DNA from 4 places in the Nocardioides sp. cx-169 genome. Region 3 is predicted to be linked to each of the others. Evidence: predicted binding sites of a transcription regulator. Region 3 holds the regulator's gene; each other region holds the start of a gene.
The links. The regulator LexA, encoded in region 3, represses DNA repair genes until DNA is damaged. The targets are predictions, from matches to a motif close to TCGAACANNTGTTCGA.
Positions count from the first base shown of each region.

Region 1: LRP67_RS11690 (DUF6504 family protein) is a predicted target of LexA. The motif match lies at 1,842-1,857, and genes of this name have one in related genera.
Region 2: ruvC (crossover junction endodeoxyribonuclease RuvC) is a predicted target of LexA. The motif match lies at 1,883-1,898, and genes of this name have one in related genera.
Region 4: LRP67_RS05605 (HNH endonuclease signature motif containing protein) is a predicted target of LexA. The motif match lies at 1,252-1,267, and genes of this name have one in related genera.

Region 1 is NZ_JAJNRO010000007.1:95,673-98,913, forward strand. Features, by position in the region: gene LRP67_RS11670 (SigE family RNA polymerase sigma factor) at 1-350, opposite strand, end outside; gene LRP67_RS11675 (ArsC/Spx/MgsR family protein) at 431-784, opposite strand; gene LRP67_RS11680 (YbaK/EbsC family protein) at 784-1,257, opposite strand; gene LRP67_RS11685 (hypothetical protein) at 1,306-1,773, shown strand; gene LRP67_RS11690 (DUF6504 family protein) at 1,929-2,249, shown strand; gene LRP67_RS11695 (SAV_6107 family HEPN domain-containing protein) at 2,251-2,781, shown strand; gene LRP67_RS11700 (DNA polymerase III subunit alpha) at 2,795-3,241, shown strand, end outside.
Region 2 is NZ_JAJNRO010000009.1:33,637-36,877, forward strand. Features, by position in the region: gene LRP67_RS13455 (signal peptidase I) at 1-321, shown strand, start outside; gene pdxT (pyridoxal 5'-phosphate synthase glutaminase subunit PdxT) at 368-967, shown strand; gene LRP67_RS13465 (YebC/PmpR family DNA-binding transcriptional regulator) at 980-1,750, shown strand; gene ruvC (crossover junction endodeoxyribonuclease RuvC) at 1,926-2,477, shown strand; gene ruvA (Holliday junction branch migration protein RuvA) at 2,474-3,070, shown strand; gene ruvB (Holliday junction branch migration DNA helicase RuvB) at 3,114-3,241, shown strand, end outside.
Region 3 is NZ_JAJNRO010000001.1:53,282-56,522, forward strand. Features, by position in the region: gene LRP67_RS00205 (mismatch-specific DNA-glycosylase) at 1-26, opposite strand, end outside; gene LRP67_RS00210 (hypothetical protein) at 37-390, shown strand; gene LRP67_RS00215 (LysM peptidoglycan-binding domain-containing protein) at 487-864, opposite strand; gene lexA (transcriptional repressor LexA) at 1,123-1,836, shown strand; gene LRP67_RS00225 (MXAN_6640 family putative metalloprotease) at 1,847-3,241, shown strand, end outside.
Region 4 is NZ_JAJNRO010000003.1:222,334-225,574, reverse strand. Features, by position in the region: gene LRP67_RS05605 (HNH endonuclease signature motif containing protein) at 1-1,220, opposite strand, end outside; gene LRP67_RS05600 (flavin reductase family protein) at 1,323-1,841, opposite strand; gene LRP67_RS05595 (amidohydrolase family protein) at 1,838-3,241, opposite strand, start outside.

The DNA.
Region 1 (3,241 bases), on a different contig from region 3:
AGCGCGACGATCGCGCGCTGCCGCGGCGGCAGCAGCGCCAGCGCCCGGCCGACGTCCAGGGGGGCGTCGGCCGCCGGCTGGACCGGCTCCGGCAGGACGTCGGTGGGGCGCTCCGGGGCGTGGCGGCGCAGGTGGCTCAGGCACTGGTTCACCACGGTCCTGCGGGCGTAGGCCTCGGCCGACTCCCGCCGGATGCGCGGCCAGGCGGCGTACAGCTTCACGAACGCCTGCTGGGTGAGGTCCTCGGCCGTATGCCAGTCGCGCACGATGAGGTAGGCGGTCCGCCTCAGGGCGGGCCCGCGGGCGAGGAAGAACTCCGAGAAGTCCTGCTCGCGTCGGTCACGTCGCATCGCTGCTCCGTCGGGTCGGTGTCAGGTCACCCTGTCTACGCCGCGCGGGACCTGCGGGGTTCGCACGGCGGCGGAACTTCTCACTCCGCGGCGATGACCCGCGCCAGCGACTCGGGGTCGCGGCCGACGACGGTGGTGCCGTCGGCGGCGGTGACGATGGGGCGCTGCAGGGCGCGTGGATGGGCGGCGAGCGCCTCGAACCAGGCGTCGCGGTATGCCGCCTCGCGCGGCAGGTCGATGCCCTCCTCAGCCGCCTCCTTCTGCCGCGCCACGTCCCAGGGCTCCAGGCCGAGCCGGCCCACGACGGCGGCGAGCTCCGCGGCGCTCGGCGGGTCCTCGAGGTAGCGGCGCACCGTGTAGCCGACGCCGGCGGCGTCCAGCTCGGCGACGGCGGTGCGGCACTTCGAGCACGCCGGGTTGAGCCAGATCTCCATCACTCCACCTCCACGGCCGTCGCGCCGGTGAGCGCGACGAGCTCGTCGTAGGTGGTCGAGAAGACCGCGGCCGGGTGGCCGGCGGCGGCCCAGACGACGTCGTAGCGCCGCAGCCAGGGGTCGAGGTACGTCGGCACCGGCGCCGGGTGGGCGAGGGGGGACACCCCGCCGATCACCTGGCCGGTGTGCTCGAGGACGAAGTTCGGCTTCGCCCGCGTCAGCTCGGGCACGCCGATGCGCTCGGCGACCAGCGCGGTGTCCACCCGGTGGGCGCCCGAGGTGAGGATCAGGACCGGGGCGCCGCCCGCCTCGAAGAGCAGGCTGTTGGCGATCGCGCCCACCTCGCAGCCCAGCGCCTCGGCGGCGAGTGCGGCGGTGTGCACGGAGTCGGGCAGAATGACGATGTTTCCCGTCCCGCCGCGGTTGGCATGCTCCGTGCGGAACCGGGCGATGCTCGGGTGCTCCGTCGTCATGTCCGCGACCCTAGCGACCACCACCGCCACAGAGAGACCAGGTTTCCCATGGACCACCAGCTGGACGAGCTGCCGGCCGCGCCGCGCTCGGTGAACCTCGCCGTCTGGCTCGTCGTGGTCCTCGTCGTGGTCGGGGCCGCGGTGACCGTGCTGACGGCGCTCGAGCGCGACGCGCTGATCGAGGCCTGGTCCGTCGGTCACCCTGAGGACAGCGCGATCCAGCCGCCGGCGTTCGTGCCGGTGGCGGTCGTCCTGTACGTCGTGTTCGCCGGCCTGCTCCTGGTGCTGCTGCCGTTCCTCAAGACCGCGCACAACTGGGCCCGGTGGTCGCTGGTGTCGCTGGTCGTCGTGATCGTGCTGGCCACCGTGGCCAGCCTGCGCACGGACCCGCCGATGCTGTTCGTTCTGTGCGCCTTGGCCTCGCTGCCGCTCAACGCGGCGATCCTCTACGCCTTGCTGCACCGTGACACGGGCGCGTTCGTGCACGCCGACACCCACGCCCCCGCCCGCCTCTGACGCGGTTCGAGACGTCTCCGGCCGCGCTCTTGACGCGCTGTCGGTGGGCGGGTGTACCTTGAGCGTGTTCGAACATCTGTTCGAACACGTCGGCGGGGACGACCTCGACCCCCGTCCCCGCCGGCACCCGGGGTCGCGGTGCGAGGAGGACGAGCGTGAGGCGCTACGACGACCCGGTCGAGGTTCGCAGGGGCGGGGACGGTCCCGAGCAGTTCCTCTGGCGCGGCCGGCTCTGGAAGGTCCGTGCGGTGCTCGCGCACTGGGTGGAGACCGGGCCGTGGTGGCAGGGCTCCGTGGCGCGGGCCGCGATCGGCTCTGACGAGCCCGCATCCGAGCCGGCGCCGGTGGGCGACCTCCTGGGCGAGCGTGAGCTGTGGCGGGTCGAGGCGGGGCGCGGTGCGGACGGCGGCGGGGTCTTCGACCTCTCCTTCGACTGGGCCGACGGCCGCTGGCAGCTCGTCGGCTGCGAGGACTGAGATGAGCCTCAACCCCTACGCCCTCCCGGCCACCACCCACTCCTACCTCGCCCGCGCCGCCGAGTCGCTGAGCGAGGCGGTCGCCGCCACCGACGTCCCCACCCGCTACGCCACCGCCCACGTCGCGGCGCTGCGGGCCGCGGCCGCGCTGCTCGCCGCGCGGGCGCGTCCGGCGCCGGCCCGGCGCCGCCCTCAGAAGAACGCCTGGGTCCTGCTCGCCGAGGTGGCGCCCGAGCTGGGGGAGTGGGCCACGTTCTTCGCCGCCGGCGCGGCCAAGCGCGCCGCGGCCGAGGCCGGCTCCACCCGCGCGGTCACCGAGCGCGACGCCGACGACCTGGTGCGCGACGCCGACCGGTTCCTCGGCGTCGTGGAGCAGTCCCTCGGCCTGGTGCCCCATGCGCCGCTGGGCCAGACCCTCGCCCAGGCAAGGGTCATCCACCGGGGGGGCCTTGACGGACCTGCGAGCGAGGTGCCTACACTGAACCCGTTCGAACGTATGTTCGAACATCCAGTCAGGGGTCGAGCCGGCTGAGGAGGCTTCGACCGTGTCCGATCCGTTCGTCCATCTGCAGGTGGCCTCGGGCTACTCGCTGCAGTACGGCGCCTCCCACCCGCACGTGCTCGTGGAGCGCGCGGCCGAGCAGGAGATGGACACCCTCGCACTGACCGACCGCGACGGCACCTACGGGGCGGTCAAGTTCGCCCGGGCCTGCGGGCAGGCCGGGATCCGCCCGGTGCTGGGGGTCAACCTCGCCTACCGCGCCGGCGGTGCGCCGCCGTCGGTGCGGGCCAAGACGCCGGTGCGCGGCGGCGCGTTCCGCGACCTCCCGGCCGAGCGGGGCGGGCTGCCCCGGGTGAGCGTGCTGGCGAGCGCCGACACCCACGGTGGCCGGGCCGGCTGGGCGGCGTTGTGCCGGCTGGTCTCCGCGACCCACCTCTCGGGCGAGCGCGGCAGCCCGGTGCTCGACCTGGACGACCTGCCCGACGAGGTG
Region 2 (3,241 bases), on a different contig from region 3:
CGAGCTGCTCAGACCACCTCCAGCAACTCATCATGCGCAAACACCCCCGCGTGCGGCAGCAGCAGCGACGGGAGCGCAACGACGATGATGTTCCGCTTCGAGCGCACCGTCTCGGCGGCCGTGACCTGCTGGAACACCTCCTGGTCGGCCGCGAACTGCTCTACGGCCTGGCGGAGCGCCGGCGGCACCTCGCCGGCCTGGCGGCTGACCGGCACGGCGGCCAACGCGTACACGGTCGCTGGGAGCTACATGCTGCGCATCCAAGCCACCGACGCCTATGGGAACGTCACCACCCAAACCATCAACTTCACCCTCACCTGACGCGACCGGGCAGCGGGGCCGCGACCCGCGTTCCTAGACTGAGCACGTGACCACCCCCACGATTGGCGTCCTCGCGCTGCAGGGCGACGTCCGGGAGCACCTGCGGGCGCTGGGGACGCTGGGTGTCGGCGCGCTCGCCGTACGTCGCCCGAGCGAGCTGGAGGCCTGCGACGCGCTCGTGCTCCCCGGGGGCGAGTCGACGACGATGGCCAAGCTGGCCCGCACCTTCGAGCTGTTCGAACCGGTCCGCGACCGGATCAAGCGCGGCATGCCCGCCTTCGGCACGTGCGCCGGGATGATCCTGCTCGCCGAGCGGGTCGAGGACGGCACGGCCGACCAGGAGACAATGGGCGGGCTGGACATCACGGTGCGGCGCAACGCCTTCGGTCGCCAGGTCGACTCCTTCGAGGGGGACCTGGCGTTCGCGGGGCTCGACTCGCCCGTGCACGCCCTCTTCATCCGGGCACCCTGGGTCGAGCAGGTCGGGGAGGCGGTGCAGGTGCTCGCCACGGTCACGCACGGCGAGGCCGCGGGTAGGATCGTCGCGGTCCGCCAGGATCACCTGATGGCCACGTCGTTCCACCCCGAGGTCGGGGCGGACCACCGCATCCACAGCCTCTTCGTGGATCTCGTCAAGCAGTCGTAGGTAAGGGAGCGCATGTCCGGCCACTCCAAATGGGCGACCACCAAGCACAAGAAGGCGGTCGTCGACGCCAAGCGCGGCAAGATGTTCGCCAAGCTGATCAAGAACATCGAGGTCGCGGCCCGCATGGGCGGGGGCGACCCGACCGGCAACCCGACGCTCTACGACGCCATCCAGAAGGCCAAGAAGTCCTCGGTCCCCAACGACAACATCGACCGCGCGGTCAAGCGCGGCTCCGGCGCGGAGACCGGGGGGGCCGACTACCAGACGATCATGTACGAGGGCTACGGACCCTCCGGCGTCGCCATGCTCATCGAGTGCCTGACCGACAACAAGAACCGCGCCGCCATGGAGGTCCGCACTGCCATGACCCGCAACGGCGGCTCGCTCGCCGACCCCGGCTCGGTGTCGTTCCTCTTCCACCGCAAGGGCGTCGTCGTGGTGCCCCGCGAGCAGGAGGGACGTCAGGTCAGCGAGGACGACGTGCTGGAGGCGACGCTCGAGGCCGGCGCCGACGACGTCCACGACCTCGGCGAGGCCATCGAGGTCATCTCCGAGGCCACCGACCTGGTCGGTGTCCGTACCGCGCTCCAGAGCGCCGGCATCGACTACGACTCGGCCGAGGCCTCCTTCGTGCCCGACATGCAGGTCGCGCTCGACAAGGATGCCGCGGGCAAGATGTTCCGCCTGGTCGACGTCCTCGAGGACCTCGACGACGTCCAGAACATCTTCGCCAACTTCGACGTCCCCGACGACGTCATGGCCGCCCTCGACGACGAGTCCTGACCGACCCACCCCCCGCTGACCCGTCAGAAACTCTTCGACGGGTCCGCGGGGAGTCGGGCGAGTTTGTGACGCGTCACCGGCCTGGGGGCGTGTCGTGACCCTGGGGTGGGGAGTGGGCGGATAGCGTGTTCTCCGAACAGGTGTTCGGACGAGAGGCGGCGCGATGAGCAGGCCCATGCGGGTGCTCGGGATCGACCCCGGGCTGACCCGATGCGGCATCGGGGTGGTCGAGGGCAGCGTGGGGCGTCCGCTGAGCCTGGTCGACGTCAACGTCGTGCGCACCTCCAGCGACCTTCCGGTGGCCGAGCGGCTGGTCACCATCGAGCGCGGCATCGACGCCTGGCTCGACGAGTACCGGCCGGACGCGGTCGCCGTCGAGCGCGTGTTCGCGCGCTCCGACAGCTCCACGATCATGGGTACGGCGCAGGCGAGTGGCATCGCCCTGGTCTGCGCGGCCCGGCGCGGCCTGCCGGTCGCGCTGCACACGCCCAGCGAGGTCAAGGCGGCGGTGTCCGGCAACGGCCGGGCCGACAAGGCCCAGGTGGGCGCCATGATCACCCGGATCCTGCGCCTGGAGACCCTGCCCAAGCCGGCCGACGCGGCCGACGCCCTGGCGCTCGCCATCACCCACATCTGGCGCGGCGGCGCCCAGGCGCGCATCGACGCGGCCCTGGCCGCCAACCGGCGCCCACGGGCCACCGCCCCCACCTTCAGGAGCAGAGCGTGATCGCCTTCGTCCGCGGCCAGGTCGCCGCGCTGACCGTCTCCAGCGCCGTGCTGGAGGTCGGGGGAGTCGGCCTCGAGCTGATGTGCACCCCCGGCACCCTCGCGTCGCTGCGCCCGGGTCACCAGGCCACGCTGTCGACCAGCATGGTGGTGCGGGAGGACTCGCTCACGCTGTTCGGGTTCGCCGACGACGACGAGAAGTCGACGTTCGAGCTCGTGCAGACCGCCTCCGGCGTCGGCCCCAAGGTCGCCCAGGCGATGGTCGCCGTGCTCAGCCCCGATGACCTGCGTCGCGCGATCGCCGCCGACGACGTCAAGACGCTGACCCGGGTGCCCGGCATCGGCCAGAAGGGCGCGCAGCGGATCATCCTCGAGCTCAAGGACCGCATCGGCGCCCCCACCGGCGCTCGGTCCGCGAGCCCGGTCGCCGCCGCCGCACCGTGGCGCGATCAGGTCACCCAGGGCCTGGTCGGGCTGGGCTGGTCGGCGAAGGACGCCGACGCGGCGGTGGAGACCGTCGCGCCCGAGGCCGGCGACCTGCCCGATGTGGGCGCGCTGCTGCGCGCCGCGCTGCGCTCGCTGAGCAAGGCCTGACCCGGTGCACGAGGACGAGCTGGAGGTCGCCGAGGAGCAGTACCTGCGCTCGCTCACGGCTGCGGAGGCCGAGGGCGACGAGCGGGTCATCGAGGCGGCGCTGCGACCCCGCTCGCTCGACGAGGTCGTCGGGCAGCATCGCGTGCGCGAGCAGCTCGGCCTGGTGCTCGA
Region 3 (3,241 bases):
TAGGACGGCGGCCGGGCATCAGTCACAATGGCCCGCGTGAGCCAGGGAAAGCGCGCCGGGTCGCGCCGGGGCAGCAAGCCCAAGCGCGGATTCCGCCCCGCACTGCTCGGCTACGCCCTGGCCGTGACGCTCAGCGTCCTGGCCTGGGGCTACCTCGTGTACGCCGCCATCGACTTCGGCGGCAAGGCCCGCGGGGGCGACGAGCAGGCTTGGCTCTTCCTCGGGCTGGCGTCGGCAGGAGCCGTGGCCTGCCTCTTCCTCGGACTGATCCTGGTGGCGCGCCTGCTCCGGGCGCTCGGCATCACCCAGCCCCCGCCGCCCCGGACGCCCAAGGCCCCGGTCGAGTCGGGCCCGCCGGCGAGCCCCGGCGGGCGGCGCGCCGCGCGGTAGAACGCCGCAGGGGGCGGGACCACTGGTGTGGTCCCGCCCCCTGTCTTCCCCGGTTCGTCAGCCGGGGTCGAGGCGGCTGACGACGTCTGTGTGGCGCTAGTCGGCGGGGACCACCAGCTCCTGGCCGACCGAGACCATGCTCGAGTCGAGGGCGTTGAGCCGCGTGATCTCGTCCATCATCGCGCGAGTGTCGCCGTCGGGGGCGAGGTCGGCCGCGAGGTCCCACAGCGTCTCGCCGGCGCCGACCATGACCACTCGGGTGGGCTCCGGGGTGCCGGGGCGCTCGGTGGCCACCGAGCCGGACGCGAGCGTGAAGCCGACGGTCAGGACGACCGCCAGGGCGAGCAGGAGGACCACCAGGCGGCCGCGGCGGGTCAGCCGCAGGGCGCTGCGCCCGCCGTCTCGTCGGGGCCGGGTGCGCGGGGCGCGAGCCAGTGCCGGAGATGGTGCGGGAGACAGGGTCATCGTGCTCATCAGGACCTCCTGGGGAAGTGGCGGTCAGCCTCGGGTCTTGCGTGGAGCTCATGTCTAACGTCAGCCACCGACAGTGACCCGCGAGACGGTTCCGATCACATGTCCGATCACACGTTCGATCGAACACACGATCGACAGTAGAGCACCTGTTCGAATGAAATCAAGACCTCAGCCGAACAATTGTTCGAACGTCTCGATGCGACACGCCGTTCGAACAGGTGTTTGAACAACTCCGGGTTTGGTGGGACCCTCGACCCCATGGCCAAGAAGACTGTCTCCGAGCTGCCCGACGGACCCCCGGACGCCACGGGGCTCACCCCGCGACAGCTGCGTGTCCTGGCGACGATCAAGGACAGCATCGAGCGGCGGGGCTACCCGCCCAGCATGCGCGAGATCGGCCAGGCGGTCGGCCTGACCAGCAGCTCGAGCGTGGCCCACCAGCTCAAGACGCTGGAGGAGAAGGGCTTCCTCAAGCGCGACCCCAACCGGCCGCGCGCGCTCGAGGTCTTCCTGCCCGAGGTGATGGCGGCCCGGCGCTCGATGAGCAGCGCCGAGGAGTCCTCCTACGACGAGACCGGGATCGGTGACGTCGTTCCGGCGCCGACCAACGTGCCGCTGCTGGGCCGGATCGCGGCCGGCGGCCCGATCCTGGCCGAGGAGACCTTCACCGACGTGTTCCCGTTGCCCCGCCAGCTGGTCGGCGAGGGCGAGCTGTTCCTGCTCGAGGTGTCCGGGGAGTCGATGATCGACGCCGCGATCTGTCACGGCGACTACGTCGTGATCAAGCGCGAGCAGACCGCCCAGAACGGCGAGATCGTGGCCGCGCTGATCGACGGGGAGGCCACCGTCAAGACCTTCCAGCGCAAGGACGGTCAGGTCTGGCTGCTGCCGCACAACGAGGCGTTCGAGCCGATCGACGGGACCCACGCGACCATCCTCGGCAAGGTCACCGCGGTCCTGCGCCGCATGTAGGGTCGCCAGGGTGCCCCCCTTCCGCGCTCGCCGAGCACCCCTGCCCCTCCTCGCCCTCCTCGCCCTCGTCGGGCTGCTCGCCACGCTGCTGAGCGCGCCCAGCGCCACCGCGCGACCCGACACCACCGGGCCCGGCAAGGCTGCTGGCGCCACCCCGAGCGCCGCCGAGCGCGCCCTCACCCGGGCACAGCGGGTCCTCGACGGCTCGCTCCGCGGCGACGCCACGCTCGCACTGCGCGACCTCGCCCTGCGTCTCGACGAGCTCGACGCGGGTGACCGCGTCGCCGCACAGCGGGTGCTCGCGCGTCCCACGGGCGGCAAGGACGAGGACAGCTACGGCAACAACCCGGTGTCCAGTAGGTGCTCCGACGTGGTCTGCGTCCACTGGGTCCAGAGCGGTCCCGAGGCCACGACCGCGGGGTACGCCCAGACCACGCTCGACACCGCCACCGCCGTGCACAGGCGCTACGTCGCCGCCGGCTACAAGGCGCCGAAGCCCGACGCGGGCAAGGGCGGTAACAGCCTGCCCGACATCTACATCGCCAACATCGGCGACCGCCGCCTCTACGGCTACTGCACCACCGACGAGAAGAGGCCGTTCAAGGCCCCGTGGGACCGCTACGCCTACTGCGTGGTCGACAACGACTACCAGGCCTCGGAGTTCCCGACCAACACCCCGCTCGAGAACCTCCAGGTGACGATCGCCCACGAGTACTTCCACGCCGTCCAGTACGCCTACGACTTCGCCGAGGACGGCTGGCTGCTCGAGGCCACGGCCGCCTGGGTCGAGGACGAGCTGTACGACAGCGTCGACGACAACCGCCAGTACCTCGCTGCGAGCCCCCTGCGCCAGCCGCGCAAGTCGATGGACCAGTTCGACCCCGCCACCGGCTATCACTACGGGGTCTGGATCTTCTTCCGCTACCTCGGCGAGCGCTTCCCTGCCAGCCAGGGCGGCCTGCCCACGATCGTGCGTGACATCGTCCGTCGCGCCGACGGCAGTGGGTCGGCCCGCAAGGACCAGTACTCCTGGCAGGCGGTCTCCAGCGTGCTGCGCGCCCGCAAGACGACGCCTGAGAAGATCTTCACCGCCTTCTCCGCGGCCAACCGCCGCCCGGTCAAGACCTACTCGGAGGGCGCGGGCTACCGCAAGGCGCCGCTCGCCGGCAAGGTCCAGCTCGCGAAGCGTCAGGTCACCCGCCAGGTGCGGCTGAGCCACCTCAGCTCCGCCACCTACCGGGTCACCCCGGGTCGGGCGCTCAAGGGTCCGAAGTGGAAGCTGCGGGTCTCCCTCGACATGGCCCCGACCTACCGCGGCTCCCAGGCGGTCATCACCCTCTACCTCAAGAACGGCACCCAGCGAGTCACCACCGTCAAGCTGAACAAGCAGGGCGACGGCCGCAAG
Region 4 (3,241 bases), on a different contig from region 3:
ACCTGGCGGAAGGCGGGGCGGGGTGAGACGAGGAGGGGTGGCGAGGTCGACCGGTACTCGTGGCCAGTCGGGGTGGTGATGTCGACGGTGTGGCGGTCGTGGCCGCGGCGGGGCTGGTGGTGCCAGCCGGGCGACTCCTTGGTGTAGTTGCACGACTCGCAGAGGCCCTGGCCGTCGGCGGCGGAGGTGGGGCCGCCGGAGGCAGAGCGGACCACGTGGTCGGTGTGGCGGATCGGGGCGTTGCACCAGGGCCTGCGGCACCACTGGTCGCGCAACCGGACGAACGAGGCGAGCGCTCGGGGGAAGACCCGACGGCGCGAGTCCATCGCGACGAGCTCGCCGGTGCCGGGCCGGGCGTAGAGGCGGCGGACCCAGGTGCGCTGGTGGGCGTCGAGGTTGCGGAGCACGAGCTCGCGGGCGAGGTCGGCGGGGATCGGGCCGTGGTCGACGAGGCCGGCCGGGTCATGGGCGCCGGCGAGGAGCGTCCGGTCGCTCATGACGACCCCGATCGCGACCGGGACGACCGGGCGCCCGGCGTCGTCGCCCGCGCACCCGGTGACGCGGGCGACGAGCGCATCGGCCATCACCTGCCCGCGGCCGCGCGGGTCGCCGGTGGCCCGGGCCCGGTCGGCCTCGGCGCAGAGGGTGGCGTACGCCGCGACGCCGTCGGCGACGGGCAGCAGTGCCGTCAGGTAGACCATCGTGTCGGGCGCGGGCCGGATTGTGACGCCGCGCCCGGACTCGGCCCGGCGGCGGCGCTCGGCCACGGAGGCCGGGTCGAGGCGGGCGGCCAGCGAGCGCAGCCGGCCGAGCACCTCGCGGTCCGACCACGCCTCGAAGGCGTCGGGGTCGGCGGCGATCGCGCGGTCGACCTCGGCCCGATCCTCGAGGGAGAGGCAGGCGGTCTCGCGCGCGACGTTCATGACCCGCCACTCGGTGACGCGGCCGGCACGGAACGCCGCCATGGTGTGCGGCAGCTCGCCGGCGACCAGCGCGAGCCCGAGGTGCTGACGGCCGCGGTGCGGCGACTCGCGCCGCGCGAGCGCGACCTCGGCCGCGACGCCGCGCGGGTCGTCGCGGCTCTCCGCATAGGCCGTGGTCAGTCGCTGCTGCCGCGCCTGGGCGGCACAGACCAGCGTCTCGAGCGCGCGGATCTCGTCGACCTGATCGACGGGGTCGTTCGCGAGCGGAGCCTCCGCGAGCACGCCGGCGAGCTCCACCACAACGGTGGAGTTGACAGGATCGGCGAGATCGAACGTGTGTTCGATTGTACGCGACGGCGGCCGGCCCGGCAAGTGCGTGTGGACTGTGCGCTGCGACGTCTAAAGCTGCAGGTCGGCCAGCGCCCGGAACTTGCGGTCCTGGTAGACCAGTGGCGCCTTCACGCGGCGGGCGACCTGCTCGACGTGGACGACCAGCAGCAGGTGGTCGCCGAGCACGGGCCGCTGGGCCACGCGGCCGACGAGGACGCCCATCGCGTCGATGATGACCGGGGCGGCCGGGAAGTCCGGGTCGAGGTCGACGTGGTCGAACTTGTCGTCGCCCTTGCCCGCGAAGACGACCGCAGCCTCGCTGTGGTGGTCGGCGAGGAGGTTGATGGCGACCCGATCGGCCCGGAGGAAGTGGTCGTAGGAGCGCGAGGTGGCGCCGACGAGGACGCCGACGAGCGGGGGCTCGACGGAGATGTTGACGAAGCTGCTCGCGGTGAAGCCGATCGGTCCGTCGCTTGTGTGGGCGGTGACGATCGTCACCGGCGCGGGCACCCGGGCGATCGTACGGCGCAGCTCGTCGGCGTCCACGCGGTGCACGAGCTCCACCTCGAGCCGGTCGTCGGTGGTCACGGCAGCAGCCGATCCTCGGTCCAGGGCACGGCACGGAGGTCCGCGAGGTCGGGCGCGGCCAGGGCGGACTCGTGCGACGCGCGCTCCCGGGCGGCGACGTGCCGCTCCTGCAGGTCGAGCGCCAGGTCGCGGAACCGGGCGGACGCAGCGGCGAGCTCGAGGCCGGGGAACACGCGGTCGCGGTAGACCCAGCGCCCGGCGACCATCACGTCGGTGACGTCGGATGCCCGGGCCGCGGTGAGCACCTGGTTGGCGAGGTCGTTCGGTGGCAGGAACGCGCGGGCCCCGAGGTCGAGGACCGCGAGGTCGGCGGCGTACCCGGGCGCGATCCGCCCGACGTCATCCCACCCGCAGGCGGCGGCACCACCGGCGGTCGCCGCCGTCAGCACCTCCTCCACGGTCAGCCACGAGGAGGCCGGCCGCGTCGACGTCCGCGACATCAGCGCGGTGAGCCGGGCGGCGTCGAGGACGTCGAGGGCGTCCGCGGAGTTCGCCCCGTCGGTGCCGACGGCGAGCGTCACCCCGGCCTCGAGCAGGGCGCGGGTGTCGGCGGTCCCGGAGCCCAGCCGCAGGTTGGAGCCCGGTACGGCGACCGCGACCGAGCTGGTCGCGCCGAGCAGTCCCCGGTCCTCGGCGGAGAGCCAGATCGCGTGCGCCGCCGTCAGCCGCGGCCCGAGGACCCCCTGCCGGGCGAGCTCGGAGGTGATGGAGCGCCCGAAGCGGGCCGCACCGCTGAGTGCCTGGGGCTTGGACTCCGCCAGGTGCGTGTGCACCCGGAGGTCGTGCTCGTCGGCGAGCGCCAGGAGCCCCGCGACCAGCTCGGGCGTGCAGTGGGCGAGGATCGTGGGCGCGACCGCGGGAGCCACGAGCGGGGGGAAGGACTGCGCCGCGAACTCGCGACACCGGGCCACGACCGTCTCGGCCCGCACGCCGCCCGGGGGGAGCCCGCAGCACCCGCCGATCGCCGGCACCGCCTCGTGCACGGAGCGGTCCGCCACCATCGGCGCGAGGACGACGCGCAGCCCGGCGCGGGCGTAGCCGCGGACGGCGGCCGCGAGCCCGGCGGGGTCGGGTCCACCGGCCTGGGCCATCAGGTCGAAGGCGCCGGTCGCGCCGGAGGCGATCATCTCCGCGGCGGCCAGCAGCGCACACAGCTCGGCGAGCTCCTCGCTGCGCAGGCCGGACATCCAGCCGCCGTTGAGCAGCGAGTCCTCGAGGGTCCAGGTGCGAGACGCGCCCCGCGCCGGGAGGGTGTGTGAGTGTGTATGGGCGTTGACCAGGCCGGGCATCACGAGCCGGCCCTCGAGCGAGACCCGCGCGGCGTCGAGGCGCTCGGCGCCCTCGAGCCGGCCGACCTCGACGACGCGGCCGTCCTCGACGAGCACGTCGGCGGCGCCGGG